Regions from separate parts of the Paenibacillus sp. M-152 genome, predicted to be linked through region 4. Evidence: predicted binding sites of a transcription regulator. Region 4 holds the regulator's gene; each other region holds the start of a gene.

Region 1 (7,475 bases), 700 kb from region 4:
GACCGCCAGGCTGTATAGCTGTTTCATGCGCCTGTTCCAGCAAACTCGCGGCTCCGCGCAACGAAAGTGCAGCATCCGCCAAAATACTGCGAACCCAGGGAGTCTCCCCCAACGCAGCTACATCCTGTACACGAAATGCTGCTGCCGTCTCCCGCAGCCAATGCTCCGGCCAAGGATGACTTTGCGAAAAATCATACAACCGCTGAACAAGCACATACATGGCATCATCGGTGCGTTCTCCACTAAACCAGTCGACCAGTCTGCGGAATGTGCTGCCTTCATCATGGGCCTCATATTTCTCCTCAAACAGTTCTTCTAATAGCTCTTGGCGCAGCAATTCTGTTTCATGCTCATTCATAATCCGAAAGCCGGGATCAAGAGGAATGGCCTGATAATGCCTGCGGATGACCTCCATACAAAAAGAGTGAAGTGTCGTAATCGAGGCCCGATTCAACAACGATAGCTGTCGGCGCACATGTTCACTTTCCGGTTCCTGTTCCAGCACACGTTCCAGGGCTTCGCGTATCCGTTGACGCATTTCAGCGGCTGCAGCCTTCGTAAAGGTCGCCACCAGTAACCGATCCACACTGAAGCCGAGCTGGTGATCGACAATTTTGCGAATAATACGCTCTACCAGCACTGCTGTTTTACCAGAACCCGCCGCTGCCGCGACCAGCATGTTGTTACCAGACTCCGAAATGGCACGCCACTGATCATCACTCCACATACTTCCTTCCGGCTTCGGCAAGCCTTTAGCGTTTGACGTGCCTATCATTGCTTCATTCCTCCTTTCCCTTCCTGTGTATGACCGAGCAAATCCCAGACCTGATCCTTACCCGGTTTCCCCCATTGGTTGTAATCACTGCCTTCCAGACTGTCATCAAATTGACAAACAGGCTTAAAAGAACAGAAGGTACATGCCGTTTCTTGCTGGATGCGATAAGGTTCAATGGCCACATCGCCCTCGGTCATCCGTGTACCAATCGTCCGAATGTTATTGCGCACCGAAGCTAACAGGCTATCCCACTGTTCAGGCGAAGCAACGGAAGCACTGCTATAAAAACTGCCGTCTGCTTTCACCGCAACAGGTAAAATAGAGGAATAGCCCTTGTCCAATGCTGTATCCATTTGCCCAACTACATCCCGATCCGCGAGCAACAATCCCTTCATCTTAAAGCGTTTCAAAAGCTCCTGACGAGCCTGTTCTGCGCTAAGGCCATTAGGTGATTGCAGCATCGGATTGTGGACGTGAAAATACAGTGTACCCGCCGGATAAGCAGTCTCGCCCAACCATTCCTCCGCCGCATTCAACAGCACATCCAGGTACGTGAGCATTTGCAGGGACAAGCCGTAATACACCTCGTGCAGCTTAAGATCCTTTTGGCTAGACTTGTAATCAATGACACGCAAAAGTAATCCTTTTTCTCCTTCTGCCACATCCACACGGTCAATCCGTCCGACAATTTCCATCACAACGCCGTTATCTAGTCGGAAGCTTAACGGAGGAAGCGGCTGACCTGGTCCGAAGTCCAACTCCAGCCCAATCGGCTCAAAGCTACCTCTCCGTGCATGTTCACCCAAAATTAGCGAAGCACGGCTCACGATGTCTTTTAACTTGCGCAAAATATAGCCATACCGCTTGGAGCTCATTAAAATCTCGCCTTGCAGACGAGGTGCCAAACGCTCCACCGTACTTTCCGCCTCTTGGCGACATTCCTCGGTGCTGAGACTTCCCCAGCTGACATTGCGTTCACGCAGATTGATCGCCATCTCACCAAGCGCTGCGTGGAATAATTGTCCGATATCCGGAGCCTTCAGACGATACATTTGACGTTCCTTCAAACGAAGACCGTGAGAGGCAAAGTGAGAAAATGGACATGCGACAAAACGTTCCATACGAGATACGCTGGTGCGCAGCTTGCTGCCATATAGACGGCGACTCGTTTCCTTCTGCATTTCGGCATGATTTTCGTAAAAAAGTGAGGTCAACAGCTGACGCAGCTTGTCCTTCTCACGCCCCTGCTGGCTGGCATACCAGTTATACACCTCCCACCAGGGAGATAAAATATCACCGCCACGCCGCCAATGCCGTAATTGCGCAATGAGCTGCGGCAATGCCTCGGACGGATGGGAAGCATACTCCCATTGCGTCGTCCAAGCGTCTCCAGGCAAAGGGTATCCGGCCAGTGGACGTTCATCCAGACCAGGAAGCAGTTGCCGCACATGTCGCACTAACTCTGACGGCAGCAATGGCTTGCCTTCTTCATCAGTCACCGCATAGCTCATCCATAGGCTTTTACCGGCTGAGGTAAGGGCCGTATAAGCGAGAAAGCGTTCGTCCAACAGACGTCTTGTCATATCTGGTGCCAGGTCTACGCCTTGTTCGTTCAATGCCGTACGTTCCTGCTCATTCAGCACACCATCCTCATGGAACACAGCCGGCATTACTCCTTCGTTCATCCCTAGCACAAAGGCATGTTGAATACCGGACACACGTGTACGGTCCGTATTTCCGATCAGTACCTGATCCAGAGCCGGTGGAACAAGCCCCATACGGAACTCAGCCAATCCCGTTTCCAGCACACCCGCAAACAAAGCAGTATCCAGTCTCTCATCACCCATCATTTCGACGATTTGATCCAGCAATTCAAGCACCGCATCCCATACTTGGCGGTGCTCCTTCGCCTGCTCAGGATTTCCTGATTCCTCTGCCTGATGAATGAAGGCGTCCAGCTTGTGACCAATTTCTGCATCCTCCAGCAACAGATACACGGCTTCACACTTCTCAAGCGCCGTTCGTGCCTTACCCATACGCTTCTCAAAAGCATGTAAAGGCGTCACAATCACATCTCGGCACAACTCCATCAAATCCAGCGTTTCATCCCGTTGACGGTTCCGTTCCTGTTCCTCCAGCTCCAGCGACAAACTGGGTACAGCCTGCCATGCCCGGCCATCTGTCCAACGGCTGCCTTGTATTCCACAGGCCAGCACATAGTTTTCCAGACGGTCCATCTGCTCGCGGCTCACTCGACCGTCCAGCGGCAATAGAAGGTCTGTTTTGACCGCACGAAATACATCCTCATATCGCCAGCGTCGCTGCACGATATCCAGTGAAGCCCGAATCAATTCCACTAAGGGATGATGAAGTATACTTCTCCGCTGATCCAAAAATACCGGGATCTGATATTGCTTGAATATCGGTTCCACCCATGGCTCATAATCTTCAATATGACGCACAAACAAGGCCATCTCCCGATAACGCGCGCCCTCTTCACGGGCCAAGCGGCGCATTTCGCGTACGGCTCCTTCCAGCTCGGCACGGCGATTTGCCGCAGCATACAGCTTTATGCCCTCCGGTTGTGTATCTGCCCATTGCTCTCGTAGCTGCTGTAGCCGCATCCGCTGTTCCTGATTCCGCAGCCCTGTACGATGTTCGAAATTAGCCTCCAAATACGCCAACGCTGGACGCTCCTTAAATCTCGGCATCGGATCGGGACGTAATAACTGTGTCTGCGTTTCAATCATCAGTTCATCTGCCATTCCTTTAAGCTTGACGTAGGTAGCCGCCGAAGGATGAAACAAATCCAGCTCATGCGGAAGCTGGCCGCTTTCGTAGCTGCGGTTACAGGTCAACGCCACCGTCAGCGAGGAGGCGTGCAGCATAAGCTGCTCCACCACCTTATATTCATGCGGTGTAAACCTTCGGTAGCCATCCATCCAAATGTCTGCTCCGCGCATAAGTGAAGACTGTGCAATCTGTTCTGTTAGCATGCGAAGCGTATCTTCACCATCGATATATTTAAGCGTCAGCTCCCGTTCAAAATCCTCATAGATTAGGCTGATATCCTTCAGCTTGCCTCTTAATATCGGGGCGGACTCCCCCGCAGCATGCATTCTCTCCAGTTGTTCCGGTACAGACCGAGCATCATTTCCGTACTGCTTTAACTCTGTAAACAACGTATTCAACCGATCCACAAAACCGAGTTGATCTCCCGAATCCTTAAACAAACTCAGTTCATCCTTGCGACGACGAATAATTTTATATAAAAGCATCTTCTTGCCTTCTTCTGTTACAGGCACCAGGGCTGAACCCCCTGTTTCCTGCATGACTAAATAGGCAAGACGATGGAATCCCATCACCTGGGCGCGCACCGACCCCTGAATACCGTTTCCGGCTTCTGTAAGCAACGCATGCTCTGAAGCAAATGACGATTGCTCGGGCACAAGTAACAGCATAGGTTTACCTAGCGGCTCCTCGCGTAACATAGACGTCATTTCATTGCGGATTAACGTGCTTTTACCACTACCAGAGCGGCCAATCAATAAGCGGACCGACATGATGCGGCCTCCTTTCCAACCAAAAACATTCTATTAAACAGTATAGCATATCAGGCAAAGGAGAAAAGAACGTACGTTTGCCATGTTGTAGCAATTGATCCCTTCTCAAAAACAAACAGTCCCGCAGGATAGCTTGGTGCAAGCCTTCTCTACAGGACTGATTTATACTAAAAATGAGTTTGTTTCACCTAGTTATCTTTATCGCCTAAAAATAGATTAACTTTGACAAGGGTATGAAGTCTACAGCCGTGTCCGGCTACGCACTTCAAAGATGGCAAATTTCAAATAATGACCTTCCTCCACACCTAAAATTTGAGGATGGTCCTTCCCTGCCGCTCTCCAATCTACCAGTCGGAGGATTTTGCCGGCATCTGCCGCCGCTTCCTTAATCGTGTCCAAAAACAACTCTGGCCGCATATGGAACGAACAACTCGCCGTTACCAAATAACCGCCCTCATTGACAAGCTTCATCCCATGAAGGTTGATATCTTTATATCCACGTGTAGCTCCTTTGACAGCACTCTTCGTTTTGGCAAAAGCTGGCGGATCCAGAATAACTACGTCAAAGGTGCGCCCGCCACCCGCAGTCAGCGGCTTGGATGTATCTCCTTTGCCCCCTGCTCGCGCGGTGCGTTCCTCTACACCTTTCACCTGATTACGTAAATATTGAAAAGCATCGTCGACGACAAACTCGACGCGATCCTCAAAACCGTTCAGCTTCACATTATCCCGAGCACTTTCAATCGCATGTTCAGAAATATCCAGACAAGTTACTTTTTTCGCACCATGTTTACACGCATTGAGCGTAAAGCTACCTGTATGTGAAAAACATTCCAATACAGTTGCACCGTCCCAGAATGGGAATTCAACCACCTTACCACTTTTATTCACAGGCTTCATGACCGTTGTGGCGTCATCACCTGGGGTTGCAGCTACTTCTTGTAACGTAATTCCGCTACGCGCTCCCCAACCTGTCATCAACGGCGCGATGGCTGCACGATTTTCACGCTGGTCAAAGAAATAGCCAGTCTTTTGGCCCTCTTCGATATCGACCTTGATTTGTAAGCCATTTTCCGTCACCACCACATGGCGCGGGCAATCGCCGTACAAAGGACCCTTCGTCTGTTCCAACCCTTCCAGCTCGCGGATGGATACATCACTACGCTCATATATACCAACTGGCCCCATGACTTCAACAAGCGCATCTCTGATTTCTTCCCTGCGCCGATCCATGCCAAGCGTTAACAGCTGAACGACCAACACATCACCAAAACGGTCTACAATCAGCCCAGGCAAAAAATCAGCCTCGCCGTACACCAAACGGTAAGCGTTCCCCCCAGTCACAAAGCGTTCACGATGCTCCAAGCAATTGCGGAAACGTTGGGCGAAGAAGCTTTGGTCCATCACTTCCAGCGGCTCATAGGACATCACACGCACTGTAATTTGCGAAGCAGGATTATAGTAACCTGTCGCCAAATAACGTCCTTGATGGTTAAGGATGTTGACCAAATCACCTGCTTCTGGATCACCCTCAATCTTGGCTATTTCATTTTTAAACACCCAAGGGTGTGCTTGCTCCAGCCTTTTTTTGCGGCTACGTTCTAATATTACTGAAGGCAAAATCCTTCACTCCTATTCTTGGATTACTTAAAGTCCTTAAAAGTGTGGTGTTCGATGGGACGCAGCTCCGCGGTTCATTTGTTCTTACGATCACTGGCGCTTCTCTAGATTCAAACGAACCGCTTTGCTACTGCCCGCCTGTATATCGATGTCACGCTTTTAAAGCTTGTGAAGATACTTCAAAATTATTGTTCCGTAAAAAACTGCTCACCCATGCTTGTCATGGCTGTCCTTGACAGATCATAGGCTGTTACATAAGTATTTTCACCTAGAAAAGGGGGCTATGGCCGTGTTTATACATGTTATACTCCCACTGTGCGGTGGGCTGCTTATTTTTTTAGGCGGAATGAAGCTGATGGAAGCTGCCCTCCGGCATTTGGCTGGCCCCTTCCTTACCCGCTGGCTAAACCGGGCTACGGTTTCCCCTTGGCGGGGAATGCTGTTCAGCTCAGGCATTACCGCCCTACTGCAAAGCAGCACCGCTGTAACGGTGCTGACGATCGGACTGGTCAACGCCGGGCTGTTGACCTACGGCCGCACGCTCGGCATCATTCTCGGCACCAATATTGGCACCTGCCTGACGACCGAGCTGATGGGGCTTCAGCTTGGCAAGCTGGCTGTTCCGTTGCTATGCGGTTCACTGCTCTGCTGGGGCACTGCCGTTCTGTGGGGAGAAACGGTCGCTGGCCGCCAGTATGCAGCTGCCGGAGCTTCACCCAGCTCTAATGGGCTCAGCCGCCCACAGGCTGTACAATTTATCAGCCTCGTCTTTGCCGGATTTTCGCTGATTCTGGCAGGTATCCGTGTGATGCAAGCCGTCGGCCCCTGGATTGAACAGGCCGGACTATTCCGCTGGTTTCTTGATCATGCTGCAGCCAACATGTGGTGGGCCTTCGCTGCTGGAGCCTGCCTGACCGCACTGGTTCACAGCAGCGCAGCCGTCATCGGTATGGCAATCAGCCTGGCTGCTGCGGGTGCCTTACCAGTCGATGTAGGGATCGCCATCGTCATTGGCTCCAATGTAGGCACCTGCGTGACTGCCCTGATTGCCGCTGTTGGCGGCAGCGTGTCTGGAAAATTTGTGGCCTGGTCCCATGTGCTGTTGAACGTAGGCGGGGTATTGCTCTTTATGCCGTTGATCCCTGGACTGGATATGGTCGCCACCTGGATATCTACCGAGCCCGGTGCCAAGGTAGCGCATGCCCAAACCCTGTTTAACGTCATCAGCTCTCTGCTTGCCTTGCCCCTCTGTTATTTACCTATATGGACACGTATAGAGGAGCGTATGTCCCTCCATAGAACTAAACGTTAATTCCTAACATGGACAGCGCCTTGCTTAGAATGACATCATTGTTGTCATATCCACCCTGGCGCTGAAGACGCCAAGCTTCTTCGGGCGTATGCCATGCGACGCCTTTGATTTCTTCAATCTGTGCCTGTAAATTCCCATCCAGTGCCTCTACGAGATAATAATGAACTTCCTTGTCCACTTCCCCATATTCAGGGTGCTGATACGT
Region 2 (7,475 bases), 980 kb from region 4:
GTTTTGTCGAATGATGCTATCTTATGATACAATTATGCTTTGATTTGGCATTGTTGACGGTTTGAATGTAAATGAGGTGCTAACGTGACGGAAGAGACGAAACAGTGGTACATGGAATACAAGATACATAAAAATCGACCCGGACTGCTGGGGGACATTGCTTCCATGCTTGGTATTCTGGGGGTTAATATACTGACGATTAACGGTGTTGAAGGCGAAAGACGGGGGATGCTTCTCGAAACAGACGATGACGAGAAAATACGCATTCTCGGAGATACGTTAAAAAAAGCCAGCAACATTACAGTCACGGCCTTACGTGCTCCGAGACTGGTCGATATATTGGCAGTTAGACATGGCCGTTACATTGATCGGGATTCAGATGATCGTAAAACTTTCCGCTTTACACGCGATGAGCTTGGGTTGCTGGTCGATTTTTTGGGTGAAGTATTAAAGAGGGATGGCAATCAGGTAATTGGTCTTCGCGGGATGCCGCGTGTGGGTAAAACGGAGTCCATTATTGCCAGTAGCGTATGTGCAATGAAGCGATGGACTTTTGTGTCGTCGACGTTATTACGACAGACGGTACGCAGTCAGCTTTCTGAGGAAGAAATGAATCCCAACAATGTGTTTATTATTGACGGCATTGTGAGTACAATTCGATCAAATGAAAGACATTATCACCTGCTTCAGGAAATTATGAGCATGCCAAGTACCAAAGTTATTGAGCATCCTGATGTATTTGTGCGTGAATCGGGATACAGCTTTGACGATTTCAATATCATTATTGAACTTCGCAATAATCCGGCTGAGGAAATTATTTATGATACCTTTACAGCCAGTTATACAGAAGATCTTTAAATAAGTGTAATTACACAAGGAGATGATGACATGTCAGAACTGGGTCAGCAATTAAAGGAGGCCCGGCTGCAAAAAGGATTGAGCCTTGACGATGTTCAGGAAATGACGAAGATACGCAAACGTTATCTGGAAGCCATTGAGACGGGCGATTACAAAGTGCTGCCGGGAAGCTTTTATGTCAGAGCTTTTATTAAAACATACGCCGAAACGGTCGGGTTGAATCCCGATGAGCTTCTGGAAGGGCACCAAAGCAATGTGCCTGAACCTGAACCGGAAGCAGTCATGGAGCCTGTTACACAGAAACGCTCCAGTCGTCCCGCGACGATTGGCAATCTTAAATGGTTGCCTACAGCGTTAATGTGGCTTTTTCTAGTTCTCATTGTTGGGGTTATTTATGCTTATTGGGTGAGTAACAACCATTCCACTCCAAAAACAGCAGAAAACACAACGCCGATTACAACGCCAAGTACACCAAGTACAACACCTAACACAACGTCAAGTACGACACCAAACACGTCTACTCCAAATACAACTACGACACCGAATAATGGTCAGATAACGGCACCAAATGGTGCTGGCGGGCAGACCCCTGATACGGGAAAAACCGGGGAAACCCAGCCAGGTGGTACGGGAACTACAGATGCGACGACTCCAAATACTGGTCAGCAGCCGGATACGACTACGCCAGCGCAGGGAGTAACGGTGGCTCAGGATGGTAAGCAAGGCAAGACGACGATCTTCAAAGTCTCCAGTGCAACGGGGGCCACGGTCAAGGTTGATATTAAGGCAACGGGTGAAAGCTGGCTTGAGGTGTACAAGGGACAAAATTCCCGTGGAGAAAAGCTGAGCTATGGTATGACTAAAAGTGGAGATGCCATGTCTTTTGATATCGGTCCAGAAGGCTTATATATCAAATCAGGACGGTCTTCTGCCACGGATATTTCCGTCGCCGGCCAACAGATAACCGATAATAAATCGACGACTCGCGTGTTGATACAGCAAGGGGAAGCTTCTTCCACTGGAGCGAGTACTGGGGTGACGGGTTCAACGGATACGACGACAAATGGTAGTACGGATACTACACAAAGTGGGACAGATTCTAGTACAACTACTGATGGTGAATAAACGCCTTGTTGCGGTGAAATACTAATGACTGTAATTCTTGGAAAGTCAGTCAGTTCATTTTCCGCAAAGTGAGGTGTATACGTTATGACCGTCAGCTGGATTGTGACTGGGCTCGGGATTATTGTCAGTTTACTGGGCTATTATCTAACACCGAATGCATGGGGCTATGGCATATTAGGCTTTGGTCTTGCTCACATTGTGCTTGGAATTTTGGATATGTTTAGAAATCCAACACGAAGTCACTATTAGAAATGTTAAACTGCAATTGTAAATAAAGGCGTTTTTGTCGGGGAACTGGCAAGAACGCCTTTTTAGTGAACGGATTATTGGATTTTTGTAAATGACTAGCCTATAATTAGATATTGAACTTTGTTGTGGAAAGGAAAGTGAAACGATGGCTTCAGAAAATTCATTTGATATCGTCTCCAAAATGGATATGCAGGAGTTAACAAATGCGGTTCATCAGACGGAGCGTGAAATTGAAACGAGATTTGATTTCAAGGGGAGCAAAAGTAGCCTCAAGCTTGAGAAAGATGCCCTTACGATTGCATCGGAAGATGAATACAAGCTGAATGCGGTGATTGATATTTTGCAATCTAAAATGGTCAAACGAGGTCTATCCCTTAAAAACGTGGAATTTGGAAAATTGGAACCAGCTTCTTTAGGTTCAGTGCGTCAGCGTCTTTCTCTTAAGCAGGGAATTGATCAGGATAACGCCAAAAAAATTAATATCCTTATTCGGGATTCCAAGCTTAAAGTGAAAAGTCAGATTCAAGGTGATCAAATTCGAGTAACTGGAAAAAATAGGGATGATTTACAAGCCATTATTCAATTGCTGCGGAAAGCCGATCTGCCGTTGGAGCTTCAATTTACAAACATGAAATAAGCCGTTTTCTCTCATAGATTTTGTAGGACTAAACGTTGCTTGATGTGCAGCAGGTTATTTTGACATGCGTTTTGCGCCATATTATACTTGTAACGAAAATGCAGACATTGAGGTGTATAACGCTCGTCGAAAGCGATTTACATAGGATTGAATTCAATCCGAAAGCTGCCATTTGTAATCAAGTACGATAATCAGGGGAGAGTGTGTTGTGAATTTACCCAACAGAATTACAATAACGCGGATTTGCCTTATCCCGGTGATGATGCTGGCTTTGCTGGTGGATTTTGATTTTTATCCGCCACCGATTGAGATCGGTGCATTCACGCTGCCGTATAATCAGCTGATTGCGGCTATCATTTTCCTTGTAGCAGCCAGCACAGATGGCCTTGACGGATATTTGGCTCGTAAAAATAATATGGTCACCAATTTGGGCAAGCTGTTGGACCCCCTTGCTGATAAGCTGTTGGTAACTGCTATATTGGTTTCTTTGGTGGAAATGGGAAAAATTGATTCATGGGTTGTCGTTGTGATTGTCAGTCGTGAGTTTGCGGTTACGGGTCTGAGACAGATCGCCTTATTGGATGGCTCTGTGGTTGCTGCAAGCAATTGGGGGAAATTAAAGACGATCATCCAGATCGTTGCTATTGTAGCACTGCTCATAAATAATTTCCCGTTTGTTTTTCTGGGTATTCCGTTTGATTTAATAGCGATATGGGCAGCTGTGTTAATCACCATTTATTCGGGTATTGATTACTTTGTAAAGAATATCCATTTGCTGAGCTCCTCTAAAGTTTAACAGGATAAATCTTATGGAAACAGCAATAGGGACTTAACTTATTGCTGTTTCTTTACATAATTCCCACATTATACGCATCATAGGAGGACGAATTGATGAAAGCTGAAATCATTGCAGTAGGAACAGAGTTATTACTTGGACAAATAGTAAATACAAATGCCCAATATTTGTCACAAGAGCTAGCTACTATCGGAATTGATGTATATTTTCAGACTGTAGTTGGCGATAACATGGATCGCCTTCAGGAAGCGGTACGTCTTGCTCAGAAGCGTGCGGATATTATTTTGTTTTCTGGTGGGCTGGGGCCAACTCAGGACGATTTGACAAAAGATGCGATAGCGGCTGTACTGGGGCGAAAATTGCAGATAGATCGTCTTGCCATGGACAAGCTGGATCAGTTTTTCCGTAACCGCGGGCTAGAAATGACCGAGAATAACCGCCGCCAGGCGCTTTCTATTGAAGGAGCCACTCCGCTTGAAAATGAGACGGGTTTAGCTATAGGGGATGCCATTGCACAGGACGGTAAATTTTATGTGGTTTTGCCCGGACCACCTAAGGAACTTAAACCTATGTTTGCAAATCATGCTAAACCATGGTTGCTTCAGCAGGCATTAAGCGGTGAGGAGATGCCGATTTATTCGAAAATGCTAAAATTCGCAGGGATCGGTGAGTCAGCTCTTGAAACGCGCTTGTTAGATCTGATCGAATCCCAGACGGACCCCACGATTGCTCCTTATGCCAAGGAAGGGGAAGTCACGATCCGTATATCCACCAAGGCGGCCAGTGAGAGTGAAGCTTTAATTAAGCTGACGGCTACGGAAGTACAAATTCAGCAGCGTCTTTCCGAATATATGTATGCAAGTGAGGATGTTACGCTGGAGAAGGTGATTGTAGATTTAATGGCCAAGCGCGGACTCACTGTGAGCGCAGCGGAAAGCTGTACAGGCGGTATGCTGATGGAACACATCACTTCTATACCTGGCAGTGCTGTTATGTTTCAAGGTGGCATCGTGTGTTATTCCAATGAAATGAAGATGAAATTGCTCAATGTGCCTTATGATTATTTGGAAGGGGATCATGCGCCAGGCGCAGTGAGTAAGGAAGTAGCCCTTGTGCTTGCAGAGCAGGCAAGAATGATTATGGACAGCGATTTCGGACTTTCTGTTACTGGTGTAGCTGGGCCCGGATATTCCGAGCGGAAGCCAGTCGGCCTGGTGTATATTGGTATTGCTGAGCGCGACAAGGAAACGGAAGTATATGAGCTGAATTTAAGCGGTAACCGTGAGACCATCCGTTTGCGATCCGTCAAAGCTATCTTGTACAGATTGTGGCGCCGATTGGTAGAGAACGAGAAACTCTCTTAAATTATCGATGAGTTGTTTTAGATAGATATTCATGATATAATATTCTTATTCGGAAGAACCGTTGCAAAGCTTTTTGCCAGCGGTTCTTTTTTCGTTTTAAGAGAAAGGTATAATTATAGAAGAGAGCTGCGGGAAATAAAAAAACGAATGTATGTTCGAAAAAATGCTTGGCAAGCGTGTCAAAACAAGGTATTATTAAAGTACAAACAATGAAGGATGTGAGTTTATTGTCAGATCGTCGTGCTGCGCTGGATATGGCGCTCCGTCAAATAGAAAAGCAATTTGGTAAAGGTTCCATCATGAAGTTGGGTGAGTCTACCCACATGCAAGTGGAAACAATCCCCAGTGGTTCGATTGCTTTGGATATTGCGTTAGGAACGGGCGGCTTTCCAAGAGGCCGGATTATTGAAGTATATGGACCGGAATCATCCGGTAAAACGACAGTAGCTCTTCATGCTATCGCAGAGGTGCAAAAAACAGGCGGACAAGCCGCCTTTATCGATGCCGAGCATGCACTTGATCCGTCGTATGCGAGCAAGCTGGGTGTCAATATTGATGAGTTGTTACTATCGCAACCAGATACAGGTGAGCAGGCATTGGAGATTGCCGAAGCTCTTGTGCGTAGTGGGGCAGTGGACATTATCGTCGTTGACTCTGTAGCGGCACTTGTACCGAAGGCAGAGATTGAAGGCGAAATGGGAGATTCCCATGTCGGTCTTCAAGCGCGCTTGATGTCACAGGCATTGCGTAAGCTGTCTGGAGCCATTAATAAATCGAAAACCATTGCTATCTTTATCAACCAGCTCCGTGAAAAAGTAGGTGTTATGTTCGGTAACCCTGAAACTACACCGGGTGGACGTGCCTTGAAGTTTTACTCTACGGTACGTTTGGATGTTCGTCGTATCGAAAGCTTGAAAATGGGTAACGACATCGTGGGTAACCGTACACGTATTAAAGTCGTGAAGAATAAAGTCGCACCTCCTTTCCGTCAGGCTGAAGTGGATATTATGTACGGTGAGGGCATTTCCAAAGAAGGAAGCTTGATCGATATCGGTACGGAGCACGACATTGTCGACAAGAGCGGAGCATGGTATTCCTACGAAGGCGAGCGCCTTGGTCAGGGACGTGAGAATGCAAAGCAATTTTTGAAGGAAAATCCGAACATTGCTAGTACGATCGAGCAAAAAATCCGGGTGGCCAGTAATTTGATTACAACAATTGCTCCACCGACAGAAGAAGAGTTGGCGCAGGAGGCCAAGGAAGAACAGGAATTGCTGGAGCTTGAATAAAGCTTGCCCGAAACTTCGCTTCTGATCTGTCATGTGAACTGTAGCCTAGGGATTATGGTACAGTCCGTTTAAATAGCATGATTCTGATGCCCTGCACAGTTGTGCAGGGTATTTTTGCATCAAATAAAGTCTGCTTTGTCAGCAGAATCTAACTTTTACGTAGCAGGTGATCGTAGGCTGCTTTCGTGAATTTCAAAGTGAGGGAAACATATTGCAGTTGGACGATAAAGATGAATACACTTCGGAAGAAAATAAACAGCAAGGGATTTCTCTTTTTCCAGATCATGAGGAATTGATGATTACTAGAGTGGAGCAGGGACAGGGACGCAAGCGTGGAAGATACATCATTCATTTTGGTCCATACTCACTGTCTGTATTGGAAGATGTAATGATCAAGTACAACATGTTCAAAGGAACGTCATTCGTCAAAAAAGAACTAGAAGATATCGTTCTGGCAGATGAAAAACAACAGGCTTATGTACATGCGCTGCGCTATTTGGGGCAAAAGCCTCGTACACGTCAGGAAATTGCCCAGCGTTTAGCGCAAAAGGAAGTGGATCAGGCTGTTATTGATGAGATACTGGTACGATTGCAAAGGGAGAAGCTTGTAGATGATGATTTATACGCGCGTCAGTGGGCAAGACAGCGTATAACAAGCCAACGTAAGGGTAAGATGTGGATCAGGCAAGAACTTCGTCAGAAGGGCATCTCTAAAGCTTCTATCGGGGAAGCATTAGGTGAGATCACCGACAATGAGGAGTGGGAGAGTGCATTGTCGGTTGGACGTAAGAAATGGAATCAGGTACGTGGTGATATAATGGATAAAAAAAGGAAAACATTCCCGTTTCTTATGAGACGCGGCTATTCAGGGGATATGACACGCCGCGTGGTCAATCATCTCAGTGCGGCCGAGCAAGACGGAGCATTCGAAGACGAAGAATTACTGCATTGGGAGGAATAAGTTGCAAAACGGTAGCTGAACCTTTGGCTAGATAAGCCGGTTATTATATGGACAGCTGCACGGTAGTCTACTAATGTTTGCATTCCCTTGACAATGCCATTTGTCAAATAATAAAATATATATGAAACGATATTTGTGGAGTGCCCTTTTTCCTTCCAAAAAAGCGGAACCCACGGTAAAGTTCTCATCGCCAAAT
Region 3 (7,475 bases), 360 kb from region 4:
ATTCTGCTCGGTATCAATATAAGAATAGATGTGCATAAATTTAAAAATTCATTATTCGCCCGAAAAAACAGTATTTTCGAGCAGTTGGATAATGAGCATAAATAAAAAGATTTATGCTCATTTCTGCGATAATGTGTGAACAAAAGTTTATTCACCGCTTTTTCAATTTATTTTCACTACTTTCAGAACAATTAGATATATCCTCTTTTCTAATTTTTCTCCATCTCACTTAAATGATTTTCCAATTTCTTTAACTTGATCTGGATAGTATCTTTTAAGGACTAAATAGAGTTTTACAGACTATTTCCCACTAAAATGTTGAGAAAGACTATTCAATGTTCTTGTCATTTATTTTCTACACTCTCATTATAAATTGGCACATTTTATACATTATGTCCCTTTAGTAATATAAACATATATTTTTACTTTAATTATTGATTTATGGTTTATCCTTAAAGTAGTATTCTAAACGCATAGTGGTAGATATTGGTCTCTTCCTGATTCCTGAACTGTTTATTTATAATGCCCCCCGATTTTTAGGGATCTCTCCAGTGCCTGACCAGCATGGGTCAAAGAGGACGCTCTTACGATAGCTGCGCTACCATAGCGTTCTTTAATTTTATCTGTTGCTTCTTCGAGGGAACGGATACGCTCATGATCCTCAAAGAAGGAAAGTTGATAAGTTTGGTTGTCAACCAGCCCACTTAATGTAACACCTAAGCGTCGTATCGGCATACCGTTCCAAAAATTATAAAATATTTTTTTTGCTGCGTTGTACACTTTATTCGTATTGTTAGTCGGATCTGGAAGCTTCATTTGCCTTGAAAATCCGGTAGGTGCTTCATATCGACTACAAGTACAACTGACAGTCACGACAGAGCCCATATACCCTTTACGGCGACTGTCTCGACAAACTTCTTCCGAGAGTTCAAGCAATATTGTGTCTACTTCATTTGGTTCCAAATAATCCTGGGGTAGGGTCATCATATGACTTATCGACTTTTGTGGGGAACTTAAGGTATGTGGAGTCACAGGACTCTCATCTAAGCCATTGGCAGTTTTCCACATGACCTCCGCCTGTATATCCGACTGTTTTCCAAAACGAGCACGAAATTTGGTCTTAAGCTCTGACAAAGACATTCTGGCAATATCGCCAATGGTTGTCATACCAAGCCGCTCAAAATGGGATGACATCCGCGAACCTACCCCAAACATTTTATTAACTGGCTGCGGCCAGAGCAGCTGCTCTACTTTTGTCTTGGGCAACGTGAATATACCGCTCTTATTTTTTTTAGCCCAAATGTCGGTTGCACTTTTGGCAAGAATCTTGTTGGAACTGATTCCTATTCGTACCCAAACCCCGGTTTGTAAAAGAACCTTTTTTTGAATTTCTCTTGCAACGCTTAAAGAGTCTCCAAAAATTTTAAAACTCCCCGAAATATCCAGAAACTGCTCATCGATACTAAACACCTCTACCAAGTCAGTGTATTCCTTGTATATATCCGTAATTGCTAAAGAGACATCAATATAATGCTTCATACGGGGACGAACGATCACAAGCTCAGGACACTTCTTAAGGGCTTCACCGAGCCGTTCTGCTGTAGACACCCCGAAACTTTTGGCCATAGGACATGCCGCTAAAATAATTCCAGATCTGCGTGCAGGATCGCCTGCTACCACAAGCGGTTTATTTTTGTACTCTGGGTAAGAAGCTTTTTCTACACTCGCATAAAAACTCTGACAATCCGCTAAAATAATTGTCCGCTCAGTTGTTTTAGTCATGCTGTATCCTCCAAAAAACCGATTACGTATATACGAACATACATTCTTAATTATTATAATACCAAACACTAGTTCTGTATTCAGGTAATTTATAGGGCTTGTATGATTTGCAAATGAAAAGATTGGGGAGTTTAAATGATTTTCTCCATAGGTAATGAAGTCAAAGAAACGTGCTCCTTGTTGTCAAAAAGCTAAAGAGGGACTATCTCCCATTGGAAATAGTCCCTTTGCCATATCGATTTAATTACTTGGATGGATAAAGACCTTTCAACACATCACGCATCTCTTGCTTGATATTGATATCCGGACGTTTTTCTTTGGCCAAGGCTTCAGCCTCTTCCACTGTGGTAGCGACACCCAGCTCAAGTAAGACTCCAGTAGCTACGGTTCCTGTACGATTCCGTCCACCAGCACAATGGAAATACACGGTCTTACCGCTGTTCACTGCTTCTTTTACCGCCTGAATAGCGGCTTGTACTGAAGCCTCTTGCCCAGTCTCATGTTCCACAATCGGATAATGGTGACGTGTTACTTTCGCCGGAAATCCTTCTGCCACAGTACCGTTATCTCGCAGATCAAAAACATCCGTGATATCTTGCTCCCGAAGAACTTGAAGTAATGCACTTTCTCCGCCAATATATACTTTGTTATCAACAAGCGCGTGATAATTCACCTTAATCATTCTCCTTCTATCGAGTTCATAGCAGGAACTGCTATTCTCCGGTTTCTGCAAATTGTTTAATGCGTTCTCCTACCTGGTCACGAACCCGCTGAAAGACGCCCCATTTCTCTTCTTCCGATCCTTCAGCTTTGGCCGGATCATCAAATCCCCAATGCTCACGGCAAACTTGTGGAGGAGTGATAGGGCATTTATCGGCCGCGTCCCCGCACAGCGTCACCACCAGATCGGCGCTGTTCAGCAAGACAGGATCAATAATATCCGAAGTTTGACCAGAAATATCGATACCTACTTCACTCATCGCTTGCACCGCTTTAGGATTAAGGCCGTGCGCCTCAATGCCTGCACTATATATGTTCCAATTGTCACCTAGATATTTCTTAGCCCATCCTTCTGCCATTTGACTCCGGCAAGAGTTACCAGTACACAAAAAGTAAATTGTCTTTTTCTCCATGGGAAACGTCTCCTTTAATGTTCAATTATGAAATGACTAACCACAGATATAAGCCTAATAGCGTAATAAAAAGAGTAGGGATCGTTAAAACAATGCCTGTTTTAAAATAAGTTCCCCAAGATATTTTCACACCTTTAGAGCTAAGCACATGTAGCCATAGCAATGTGGCCAATGAACCAATCGGAGTTATTTTCGGACCCAAATCCGATCCAATTACATTAGCGTAAATCAGCGCTTCTTTGACCATTCCAGTCGTATGGGTGGCATTAATGGCAAGTGCATCAATCATGACCGTAGGCATGTTATTCATCAACGACGAGATAACCGCCGCGATAAAACCCATGCCCATGGTGCTTACAAACATACCTTGATCGGCAGCCGCTTGAATCACATGAGCCAGCAGATCCGTCAAACCGGCATTACGCAGACCATACACCACTACATACATGCCGATAGAGAAAAATACGATTGCCCATGGAGCACCCTTGATGACTTCTTTCAACGGTACCGCAGGACTTTTTCTCGCCAGCAGCAAGAAAAAGATGGCTATGATACCGGCTACGACTGAGACAGGAATACTAAAAAATTCGCATGCAAAGTAGCCAATCAACAGCACCACAAGAACAATCCAGGACATACGGAACATTTTTGGATCTTTAATCGCTTCTGTAGGTGCCATTAATTGTGCATCATCAAACGTTTTTGGAATCCTTTTGCGGAAAAAAAGATACAGAACTACAATACTAGCCAATAAGGAAAATAAATTAGGTACGACCATACGACCCGCATATTCCATAAACGTGATACCAAAAAAATCGGCTGATACAATGTTCACCAGGTTGCTGACTACAAGCGGAAGCGACGTCGTATCTGCAATAAAACCACTCGCTATGATAAACGGAAAAACCATTTTCTCATCCAATTTAAGTGCTCGAACCATCGCTAGAACAATGGGTGTCAGAATTAAGGCCGCACCATCATTCGCAAAAAAAGCAGCGACAACAGCTCCAAGAATGGTCACATACACGAACATCCGAGTTCCACTTCCCTGTGCAGCTCGTGCCATGTGAAGCGCCGCCCATTCGAAAAATCCAATTTTATCAAGCACCAACGAAATCAGAATGATGGCCACAAAAGCTAGGGTTGCATTCCAGACAATTTGAGTCACTTCCCAAACATCATGCAAATCGACGACACCTACCAGTAGAGCAAGTACAGCTCCTCCGCAGGCAGACCAGCCAATAGACAAATTTTTAGGCTGCCAGATCACCAACACTAAAGTGGCTAAAAATATAATGCATGCCAACCAAACCAATGTTCAAAACCTCCATTACCCAAGATATCCGTAGTCCTCATCTTCTCGTTTTTCTGATTCCTCCTCTTTGTAATCCATAATCTTATAACCATATACTTATATTGAAGGCAACATTTATCCCCGCAAGGAGATAAACTGAACAACCTTTAGGAAGAGCAGCCTGAGGAATCCGGTCCACAAGTTGCTATGGGTCCCTCTTTATTCAGCCATTTTAAAATCCGCTTTGAATCCGGCATACACTCAAGAACAGCTTGAATATGTGGTTTGTCGTCTACGTTTAAGGAATAGTATACCCACTGACTTCGTCTTTCTTCTTTAACCATCCCTTGCGACTTTAATTTTCTCAAATGCTGGCTAATGGCAGGCTGCGACATATCAAAGATATCTACAAATTCGCAGACGCACCATTCTTTTTCTCTCAATAGAGAAAGCATTGCCAGCCGGGTTTTATCCCCCAAAAGCTTTAAATGATCGGCTACATAACCAAGTTGCTCCAATGCGTAGCCTCCTTCCATATATATAACTATATGCTTATATGCTAATTCAAATTCATTTTGAAATCAACAAAGAATATTACTTGCAATTTGCAAATTAATAATATATAACTAAGGCATGAGGTGAAACATACATGGAAAATACACGAGAGTTATTTCAAAACATGACCCGTCGTTTAGGCTTATTGAACAAAAACTGTTGTACGGTTGGTGGGCACGACATTTCTCCGGTTCAAAGCCATATTCTATATGAAATTGATCGTCAGCACAAACCTTCCATGCAGCAAATTGCTGAAACCCTTGGAACCGATATCACCACATTTAGTAGACAGGTTCAGAGCTTAACCAAGATGAACCTGGTTGAGAAAACGCCGGACCCTAGTGATCGTAGAGTCTATACCTTGTCCCTCACCGTGGAAGGTAAATATGTAGCGACCACCATTGACACACAAATGAATGACTACTTAAACGAAGTTTTTTCGTATTTGACCGACTTTGAACGAGAAACCGTGATTCGATCCGTAAAACTCTTTAATGATGCTATGGCTCGATCCAGCAAATGCTGTTTTCCGGTGAAAGGATAATACTCACCCCTTATACTTGCAAATTACAATTATCAAATTCAAATCGTTGGAGGTATTAAAAATGAATGAAAACATCTATGTTGCAGAATACCTGATGAAAGCTCATGAACTGGAAAAGCAGTACCGATCTCAATCCGTTTGGAAATGGTCACATGCAAATTCTAAAAAAAGCCGGTTATCTTTTGACTTTTTTCTTCCTAAGCCAGTGCAAACCTCCATCTGCTGCGCGCCTTGCTGCTAACTAAAACTTAATAGCTGTTAAAATTCTGTTCCATCTATCCAATTTAAAGGAGTGTTTTGTGATGAATAAACCTACGAATGATGAGATCCGCCAAAATGTACGGAAGCATTACCAACAAATTGCCGTTAAGGAAGTCAATCCCCCCGCAGCAGGTAGCTGCTGTGGGGCCCCGTCCGATGTGGATGCCCTCTCATCACAAATGGGTTATTCCACAGAGGAGTTAACAGCTGTTCCCCAAGGAGCAAATCTCGGGCTTGGCTGTGGTAACCCGCAAGCTATTGCTGAATTAAAAGTCGGTGAAATCGTCTTGGATTTGGGCAGCGGCGGTGGATTTGACTGCTTTTTGGCCTCACGACAAGTAGGGGGGAATGGTAAAGTCATCGGAGTCGATATGACCCCAGATATGGTCAGCCGGGCCCGCAGTAACGCAGTTAAAGGGAATTTCACAAACACTGATTTTCGTTTAGGAGAAATCGAACATCTACCAGTAGCAGATGGCACAGTAGATGTGATTATCTCCAATTGTGTGATCAACCTTTCACCGGATAAACAGCAGGTCTTCAACGAAACCTTTCGTGTTCTGAAATCGGGAGGCAGACTAGCAATTTCCGATATTATTACTACTGCAGAGCTTCCTTCTGAAATAAAAAATGACCTGAGCGAGTTGTATTCCGGCTGTATTTCCGGCGCCTCTTCATTGGAAGAAGTGAAGTCTATGCTTCTGCAGAGTGGATTTACGAGTGTTAGCATTGAGCCTAAAGATGAGTCCAAATCATTCATCAAAGATTGGTACCTGGTGCAAACGTGGATAATTACATTGTTTCTGCGATCATAAAGGCCAAGAAAGCCTAATGTGCTTATGGGTGGGGGATCAGCATGCCAATATTGAATGTTCGAACAGCAACCTCAGAAGATCTGGATCGTATTCTAGACATTTACAATCAGGGGATTGAAGATCGGATAGCTACACTAGAGACGGAAGCCAAAGACTTCGACTATATAGTTAACTGGTTTAGAGAACATCAAAATCGTTACACCGTATTGGTCGCAGAAACGGATGGGATCGTGGTTGGTTGGGCTTCTTTGAATCGTTATTCTCATCGTTGTGCTTATGATGGTGTAGCAGACCTATCAATTTACGTAGACCGAACCTTCCGCAGTAAAGGCGTTGGTAGTACGCTTCATTCGGAATTAGAGAAAGAGGCCAAGAAAAACAATTTTTATAAGATCGTCCTATTCACCTTTCCCTTTAATGAAAACGGTCAGATGCTTTATCGAAAAATGGGTTACCGTAAAGTCGGCATTTTTGAAAAACAAGGGGTTATGGACGGCCAGTATATAGACGTTATGATTATGGAAAAACTGATATAGTTCATGAAAGAGCAAGCCCCATTAAAAGGGCTTCCTCTCGTTATCTAACCAAAATAAAGTATGTTCAATGTAAATGGGGCGGTATCAGCTTCGCTGGTACTACCCCAACAAGTGAACTATCGCTTCTTAGTCCGAATTTCTTTTTTACTGAGACCTGATTACCGGATGGACAAGTTGCTAGTTCTACGGGAGAAGATATTCTCTAAGCACACTACTATTGAGTTGCTACCAGTTCATTCTGCACAACTTCCAGCAATTTTAACACGGAAAGCGTAGCACTCTGGCGATTTTTTATGATGGATTTATATCCATCAAAATATTTTAGAGATACCGGCACGTACTCATGTGAACTCGTTGGGTTACGGACAGCCCTTAAACTGCAAGCTGCCATTATTCAGAGTGAGCCTTGAAAAGCTTCTCTTTAGACGTGATCAGAAGAATGACGGATCTGATCATCTTAACTGTATCCGAGTCGATAAATGCATCGGCATGATCAAGATCGCTGCAGAAAAGTAATCCCTCTGTAAGGAAAAGTCCAAAACATCGCATCGTAAT
Region 4 (7,475 bases):
ATTCATACAAATAGACAGAATTGAGCACTTCACGACCCGCTTCCGGTAAACCAAAGGATACGTTACTGATGCCCAATATGGTATGAACCCCAGGAAGGGCTTCTTTAATGATACGTATGCCCTCAATCGTTTCCTTAGCCGAACCGATATATTGTTCATCCCCTGTTCCTACTGGGAATACGAGCGTATCAAAAATGATATCCTCCGCTGCCAGACCGTAACGGTTCACCAACAGATCATAAGAACGTTTAGCTACCTCAAGCTTATCCTCACGCGCAATTGCCTGTCCACGTTCATCAATCGTTCCGACAACAACAGCAGCGCCGTATTTATGAATAATAGGAGCCATTTTCTCAAATTTTTCTTCACCATCCTCCAAATTAATGGAGTTAATAATTGCCTTACCTTGCGAATATTGAAGTGCTTTATCGATAACTTTAATATCCGTGGTATCAATCACCAATGGTACTTTCACCTTGTTTACAACCAGTTTCAAGAACGCTTCCATATCAATCATTTCATCCCGGTCCGGATCTTGCACACAAATATCAATGACATGTGCTCCGCTTTTTACCTGAGCGCGGGCAATTTCAGACGCCTCTTCATATTTGCCTTCTACGATCAAACGCTTGAATTTCCGGGAACCCAGAACATTTGTTCGTTCACCAACCATATACGGACGATTATCCTGTTCAATATATACTGGTTCAATGCCTGATACGGCAGGAGGATGATGACCTACGAGCTGGCGAGGCTCAAACTGCGCCATACTTTCACTCATTACTCTTATATGCTCTGGTGTAGTACCGCAACAGCCTCCTGCAATATTCAACCAGCCTTTTTCAGCGAAAGCAGCCATTTTACGAGCTAATGAATCCGGCGATTCATGGTATTGACCATTTTCATCGGGCAAGCCCGCATTTGGATAACAACTAATAGCTGCAGAGGACATTTCAGACAAAGAACGAATATGATCACGCATAAACTCTGGACCTGTAGCACAATTCAGTCCAATCGAGATTGGGTTTAAATGTTCGAGTGATATGCAGAAGGATTCGATATTTTGTCCGGCCAACGTTGTTCCCATCGGTTCAATCGTGCCAGAAATCATTAACGGAAGCTCAATCCCTGTCTGCTCAAAAGCCTGACGAATTCCAATGCTGCCTGCCTTAACGTTAAGCGTATCCTGTGAGGTCTCCAACAGAAGAACATCCACCCCGCCTTCAATAAGCGCCAAAGCCTGCTCCTGATAGCTTTCAATCAGCTCTACAAATGTAACACCGCCTGTGACAGACAAGGTTTTCGTGGTTGGACCCATAGCTCCTACAACAAAACGAGGCTTGTCCGCAGTGCTGTATTTATCCACCGCGTTACGTGCCAGTTTGGCCGCCACCAGATTAATTTCACGGGCACGTTCTGGTATATCGTAATCCGCCAAAACGACGGATGTTGCTCCAAATGTATTCGTTTCAATCAGGTCTGCCCCGGCCTCCAAGTATGCTTCATGAATCCCTTGAATGACATCCGGTCTCGTTAAGACCAACATCTCGTTGCAGCCTTCCAACTCTTCTCCACCAAAATCAGCGGGAGAAAGGTCTTCCTGCTGAATCATAGTACCCATAGCCCCATCAAGAAGGAGTATTCTTCGTTGTAACGCATCCTGCAAGCTAACTTTATCCAAAATTTCTTCACCCCCGCAAAACGTTAAATCCTAGTTTAGCAGAAACCGTATCATTTAGATAGATTGAAGTAAAAACATACGTTTTATGCAGGCTATTCTTCTTCATAAACGACTTAGCTGATCTATTTTTGTAGTATGCATCGTTATAGACGAACGTCTTTAAACTGTATCGTTTAGCTATAGTCGTTCCCATATAAATGTTTCAGCCTGTATTGTGCAACTGGATAAGACATGGTATTCTTTATACAACATTAATCCAAGTGGAAAAGAGGGATTTGTATATGGCAGAAATTTTTATACGCAATACGAATGAGCGAATTAGTGGTGAAGAACAAGTACGTGAATTTTTGGAGAGCCACCAAGTATTGTATGAACACTGGGATGCTTCCAAGCTGCCAAGGGAGCTGCAAGAAAACTTTACTCTGACAGATGATCAAAAAGCCGCTGTTCTTAAAACATTTGAACCTGAAATCAAGGATTTAGCCGCACGTCGCGGATATAAAATATGGGACGTTATCACCTTATCTGAAGCAACGCCGAAACTGGACGAGCTGCTGGCCAAGTTCGAGCAAATTCACACCCATACCGAGGATGAGATCCGTGCCATTGTTGCTGGTAAAGGCATTTTCATCATTAAAGGCTCTGAAGAGATCGGCTATTTTAATGTAGAGCTTTCACCAGGTGACGTTATTTCCGTACCTGAAAATACACCGCACTTCTTCACTTTAATGGAAAATCAAAAGATCGTCGCAGTCCGCTTGTTCATCGAAGAAAATGGCTGGATTGCCGAACCGTTCGAAGATCCAACATTCACTACAGCATAATTAAGATCTATGGTGTCAATAAGAAAACTCCCTCCGCTCTGTAGCATATCGAGCGAAGGGAGTTTTCTTGATACTTGTTTTAGAAAACTGTAGATTTCTCACTTTAAAGATTGAATAATTCCATGCAACTCAGACAAATGCTTGATTTGGAACTTCGGCTTGATTTCTGTAGTATTGGTTTTAGCGTTCCGATTCACCCACACCGAATGGACACCAGCTGCCAAAGCCCCTTGAATATCAGTCGTCAGCTTATCTCCTACCATTAAAGCTTGTCCAGGTTCAATTCCTAGAAGTCCCAAAGCATGCTGAAATATAGAAGGGTCAGGCTTGCCCCGACCAAAAGAACCTGAAATGACAACATGATCAAAAAAAGGAGCCAATTGAGGAACTCCATCCAGCTTCTCCTGTTGTAGATCAGGGGAACCATTTGTCAGCAATAACAGCTTGTATTGCCCCTTCAATTGTTCCAGAATCTCAAACGTTTCTTCATATACATGTGGACGTGCACGTCTTTCCGAAGCAAATTGGGCAGCTAGCTTCTCCGCCAACTCCTCATTATCTATCCCCAGTTGCTGAAGCCCTCTGCGCCATGATTCCTTACGATAAGCAGGAGCCAACTGTTCCAATTGGCGGAATTCAGGTTGCTCACCTGCTGTAAAATTCGCCCACAGTCCTTCAAACGGATTAATGCCAATCATTTGAGTAAAACTAAAGGTTTCATAGGACTCATACAAAGCGCGCGCTTCCTTGCGTACGGCTTCTTCCAGCGTTTTCGGATCAGCCCCTGTTTCTCGGGAGCCTGTTTGACACGCTGCATCAAATGCCTCTTCTACACTACGTTCATCCCACAGAAGGGTATCATCAAGATCAAACATTATCGCCTGAATCGTCATATGAATTATCCACTCTCTTTCCACTGTATATGTAAGATTGTCTGTTTGGTCACGAATCAGATCGTTATGTGTGCCCATATTAAGCAAGTGGCCGCACCATGTTATATGAAAAAATAACATCATACGGCCTTACTTACAGAGCTACAGGCTAAATCGGTTATTTCTTATCTACCTGTATCTGATTGGATAGTGCAAACTTTTCAAGCCGCTCTGCGATGGCATCCGTATCGTAGCGTCCCAGTGATTTTGTAAAAATAAAATTACCGCCCTTCCCTTTTCTTTCAACGGTAACGTAACCCTTTTCAATTTTGATGGCTTTCATGTCCCCTGCCGTCATCGGACGTTCTCTTCCACCTTTTAACATATAGAGGGTATCTTTTCCCACTTTTAAATAAGGACGGCGAATGAAGAAGATAACAGCCAGCATCAAGTACAAGCCAAATACCAGCCAGTCCATTCCCCGCATGCCGGTCTTAGTCAAAAAGTAACTCATAAGCATGTACAATACAGCAAGACCAGCCAGCATGATTGGCACAGTAATATTACGGCCACGGAAAATGTCCATTGCTGAACCTGCGCCGTTAATGGTTTGAATGCCTTGTTTCTTGCGCGTTTTATTTAAATGCGCTGTGTTTTTACGTACTTTTCTTTCAAATGATCGGGCCATCTCTCAATTCCCTTCCCAATAAATATTACATTAAAACAACTGCCTTAAAGCTGATCTATATAGATACCAGGAAAGATACCTAAAACAAGGCAAATGATGCAGGCTTTAGCGACATTAATGCTTCAGCCCGTCATTTCCCTTCGACGTATCATCGTCCACAAATTCAATGGTTTCAAGCTGCTGCCGAAAATTACGGCGAATGTTGCCTAAATAAATTTCCCGAAGGTTGGCGCGCTCTGTGGTTTCCTCTTCTGTCAATCCTTCGGCTTTTGCTTTGCGCGCTAATTCATTAATGCGCTGTACCAAGCTGTCTATATCCAAATTGTGTCCCCTCCATAAAAGCAAAGATATAATACACTTTGACATGTAGAAAAGAGCTTGTCAAGGCTCCCGCATTGCGCTCCTTGACAAGCTCTATAGTCTTATAGATCAGAAGTGTGGAAGCTTAAGCACCTGACCTGCCTGCACTCCCCGATCCTCCAAAGCGTTAATACGCATAATCCCTTCAATATATACCCGTGTATCCATTCGTTCCGGTTTATGATTCACGGCAATATTCCATAACGTATCTCCAGGTTGTACGGTCAGCTTAATCACCTCTTTATTAGAAACTGAAGGTGCTGCGAAAACCGTAAGTACACCTGCCCCTGCAACCCAAACGATAATTACTAGAATAAGAAGCTTGAGTAAAAGAGTATTGGTAATAACCTGTAACAAACGCACCTTACCCTCTTTTCGGGTCTCCTGTAAATTCTCTAAGTTCATCGGGAAAATACTTTGATAAGTGCTATATTTCATAATTGGCCGCGTCCTCCAAACGTTTGTTCTTATGTTTTTCACAATATAACACGAACATTTGTTTTGTTCAATAGAAAAGAGAACAAAAGTTCGTAAATATTTTTAGGGATTATTTAGAACTTATGTTTGTACGAACGGAGGTTCTATGCTATAATTTTCCCAAACGTTACTAAATGGGGTTGATACGGTATGTCTAAGATTTCGAGCCGCCAGCAGGCCATTCTTGAATTTATCCGCAATGAAGTGCGTCTAAAGGGATACCCCCCTTCTGTGCGCGAAATAGGCGAGGCAGTCGGATTGGCCTCCAGTTCTACGGTTCACGGTCATTTGGATCGTTTGGAGAAAAAAGGACTCATTCGCCGCGATCCTACGAAACCACGGGCTATTGAATTACTTGGTCAAGACGAATCGGATAACAGCAACTTGATTAATTACTCCATTAGTCGTGTTCCCGTCGTCGGCAAAGTAACCGCTGGTCTTCCTATTACGGCGACAGAAAATATTGAAGATTACTTTCCTCTTCCCCAACACTTTGTTGGTGAGGATAAAATATTCATGTTATCTGTTGTAGGCGAAAGCATGATTGAAGCTGGTATTGCTAACGGAGACTATGTAATCGTACGTCAGCAGCAGACAGCTGATAACGGAGACATTGTAGTAGCTATGACAGATGAAGACGAGGCAACAGTTAAAACCTTTTACAAAGAAAAAGATCATATCCGGCTTCAACCTGAAAATCCAGCCTTTGAACCGCTTCGCCTGACACACGTCAGCATATTGGGCAAGGTTGTTGGACTCTTCCGGGACTTCCACTGATTTATCGTGCTTTCTTCCCCGTTATACTACCACGAATATAAAACCGGCCGCCTAGGCGAGCCGGTTTTATATTGTTATTATGTTTACTATGTGTGTCTCACAACTATTCTTTCCTTTTCAGCAACCTATATTGTCTCTACTATTATATCCCCCCCATTATCCGAAATAGTCCCGTCTGATCTTGAACTGTTTACTTTTATTAGCTAAACAAATGGAAATTTGACTCATGTGAACCTACTCTAGCCTTCCCCTATAACGTAAAGTTGGGAAGGCGAACGCAGGCTAGCATGAGTTTTTTTAAAAAACATTTAGGAACATAGGTACTAGCTTCTTTTTGTCTTTAGTAGATTTATGCTGATACATTACTAGCACAATTGACATATGTATATAGCAGACCTAAAGTAAAGGAGTTATGCAGATGATCAGAAATAGAGTTAAAACGTATAAGCATCGCATCGGGAAAAACAGATATCTGGTCGTTAAAGTCTTTCAAGCCGCAGCTGCTAAAACAGGAAGCGGAAATGCACTCGCAACTAACGCATTAAATATCAAAATTACCAAGCGTAAGCATAAACATCATTAAGATTTAACCGTACCTTCATTTCTTTGAAGGGAGGTGATATTATGAGCAGAAGACACAGCAACCGTGAATTGAGAAGAAGAAGATTAAACATCCGTTCCAACCAAAGAGCCACTGCGCGTGCAAGAGGTAACGCACTGGCTGTCAATCTGTTTAGCGTGAATGATGGACAACGCAGACGTTAATATTTATTTACAAGCAAAAAGCAGGAAGAATTCTTCCTGCTTTTTTTGTGTTAAATGATCCCCAAACTACCAATCCCGCCAGTTATAGCTTCTTCAAACTTGTATCAGCTTTGGTCCTGCTTGCCCGCTTTTCTTTATAAATTTTATAAACAAGGCTCGAACAGCTGGACCCATAACCAATAATTGTAATGGATAGGCGGAGTCTTTTTTTATTTTAAGGCTCTGTTATACGTTAATGTTGATAATTTCAATAAAATTAAGGGAAAACCAATTGTAGACGGTTTCCCTTTTTCCTAATTCAAAAAAATTTTAGTCCTCAATCAACATATTAAGAAGGAGTTATTTTTCCACCAACTTTAAACAAAAAAGGAATAAGTGCTAATAAAATAATTCCTACTACAAATGTTGATATGAATAACTCTTTCCATATAATTAAATTCTTTGAAAACATTTGATAGATAAATAATGAATTTATTGGAAGGTTAAGTAATAAACCAGTGAGAAGTCCTGGTGCATACTTTTTCATCAAAATGGTCGCAATAAGGTGCGGAAAAATAGCATTAAAAATCATTGAACCTAAAAATCCAATAAAAATCCATTTCGCAAAATCTGATTCTGGCATATATAAAAAACTAAATGCAGATAAATAAGCCAGAATAGTTATAAAAATAACAGCAAAATGGAATTCACTTGAAGTAACTGGCTTTTGAAACCTTGAAGATTGCTGTGACCATTTAGGCAACCAAATTGCTTCTTCGATATTATGAAGTGTAATAGCAAAACAAAAAAATACTACGAGATAATAGCCCATATACCTTTTCCCCACCCTTAAAGTAACTTACATCGTTAATTTAATAAGAATTACACATTAAATTTTGATAGTCTCAGCCTGTCATATGTGTCCGTCATTTCAAATAAAAATGAGTTTGATAGAAATTCCTTTATATGCTGTTTAGTGCTTTCGTTACTACGACTATCGACAAATAAAAACCAAACAAGGTAATTATCAAGATATTTCGTAGCCACACCTT

What was found. The regulator LexA, encoded in region 4, represses DNA repair genes until DNA is damaged. The targets are predictions, from matches to a motif close to CGAACATATGTTCG.
Positions count from the first base shown of each region.
Region 1: addB (helicase-exonuclease AddAB subunit AddB) is a predicted target of LexA. The motif match lies at 4,405-4,418, and genes of this name have one in related genera.
Region 2: recA (recombinase RecA) is a predicted target of LexA. The motif match lies at 5,174-5,187, and genes of this name have one in related genera.
Region 3: EGM68_RS15835 (DNA polymerase IV) is a predicted target of LexA. The motif match lies at 1,816-1,829, and genes of this name have one in related genera.

Region 1 covers NZ_CP034141.1:3,945,392-3,952,866, forward strand. Annotated here, with positions in the region: gene addA (helicase-exonuclease AddAB subunit AddA) at 1-775, opposite strand, end outside; gene addB (helicase-exonuclease AddAB subunit AddB) at 772-4,338, opposite strand; gene EGM68_RS17135 (class I SAM-dependent rRNA methyltransferase) at 4,579-5,958, opposite strand; gene EGM68_RS17140 (Na/Pi cotransporter family protein) at 6,248-7,270, shown strand; gene EGM68_RS17145 (NUDIX hydrolase) at 7,260-7,475, opposite strand, start outside.
Region 2 covers NZ_CP034141.1:2,269,692-2,277,166, forward strand. Annotated here, with positions in the region: gene EGM68_RS10450 (DUF3388 domain-containing protein) at 85-858, shown strand; gene EGM68_RS10455 (helix-turn-helix domain-containing protein) at 889-1,983, shown strand; gene EGM68_RS25680 (hypothetical protein) at 2,068-2,232, shown strand; gene EGM68_RS10460 (YajQ family cyclic di-GMP-binding protein) at 2,378-2,869, shown strand; gene pgsA (CDP-diacylglycerol--glycerol-3-phosphate 3-phosphatidyltransferase) at 3,078-3,665, shown strand; gene EGM68_RS10470 (competence/damage-inducible protein A) at 3,761-5,029, shown strand; gene recA (recombinase RecA) at 5,257-6,318, shown strand; gene EGM68_RS10480 (regulatory protein RecX) at 6,530-7,279, shown strand.
Region 3 covers NZ_CP034141.1:3,608,474-3,615,948, forward strand. Annotated here, with positions in the region: partial or broken gene EGM68_RS15830 (Y-family DNA polymerase) at 1-18, shown strand, start outside; gene EGM68_RS15835 (DNA polymerase IV) at 514-1,782, opposite strand; gene EGM68_RS15840 (protein-tyrosine phosphatase family protein) at 2,027-2,464, opposite strand; gene arsC (arsenate reductase (thioredoxin)) at 2,496-2,915, opposite strand; gene EGM68_RS15850 (arsenic transporter) at 2,941-4,230, opposite strand; gene EGM68_RS15855 (ArsR/SmtB family transcription factor) at 4,377-4,727, opposite strand; gene EGM68_RS15860 (MarR family winged helix-turn-helix transcriptional regulator) at 4,859-5,308, shown strand; gene EGM68_RS15865 (hypothetical protein) at 5,370-5,549, shown strand; partial or broken gene EGM68_RS15870 (arsenite methyltransferase) at 5,611-6,401, shown strand; gene EGM68_RS15875 (arsinothricin resistance N-acetyltransferase ArsN1 family A) at 6,426-6,920, shown strand.
Region 4 covers NZ_CP034141.1:3,249,979-3,257,453, forward strand. Annotated here, with positions in the region: gene metH (methionine synthase) at 1-1,681, opposite strand, end outside; gene EGM68_RS14070 (1,2-dihydroxy-3-keto-5-methylthiopentene dioxygenase) at 1,963-2,505, shown strand; gene EGM68_RS14075 (HAD family hydrolase) at 2,604-3,398, opposite strand; gene EGM68_RS14080 (hypothetical protein) at 3,556-4,065, opposite strand; gene EGM68_RS14085 (DUF896 domain-containing protein) at 4,180-4,386, opposite strand; gene EGM68_RS14090 (LysM peptidoglycan-binding domain-containing protein) at 4,495-4,863, opposite strand; gene lexA (transcriptional repressor LexA) at 5,053-5,679, shown strand; gene EGM68_RS25740 (hypothetical protein) at 6,098-6,262, shown strand; gene EGM68_RS25745 (hypothetical protein) at 6,304-6,444, shown strand; gene EGM68_RS14100 (HXXEE domain-containing protein) at 6,773-7,255, opposite strand; partial or broken gene EGM68_RS14105 (IS1595 family transposase) at 7,306-7,475, opposite strand, start outside.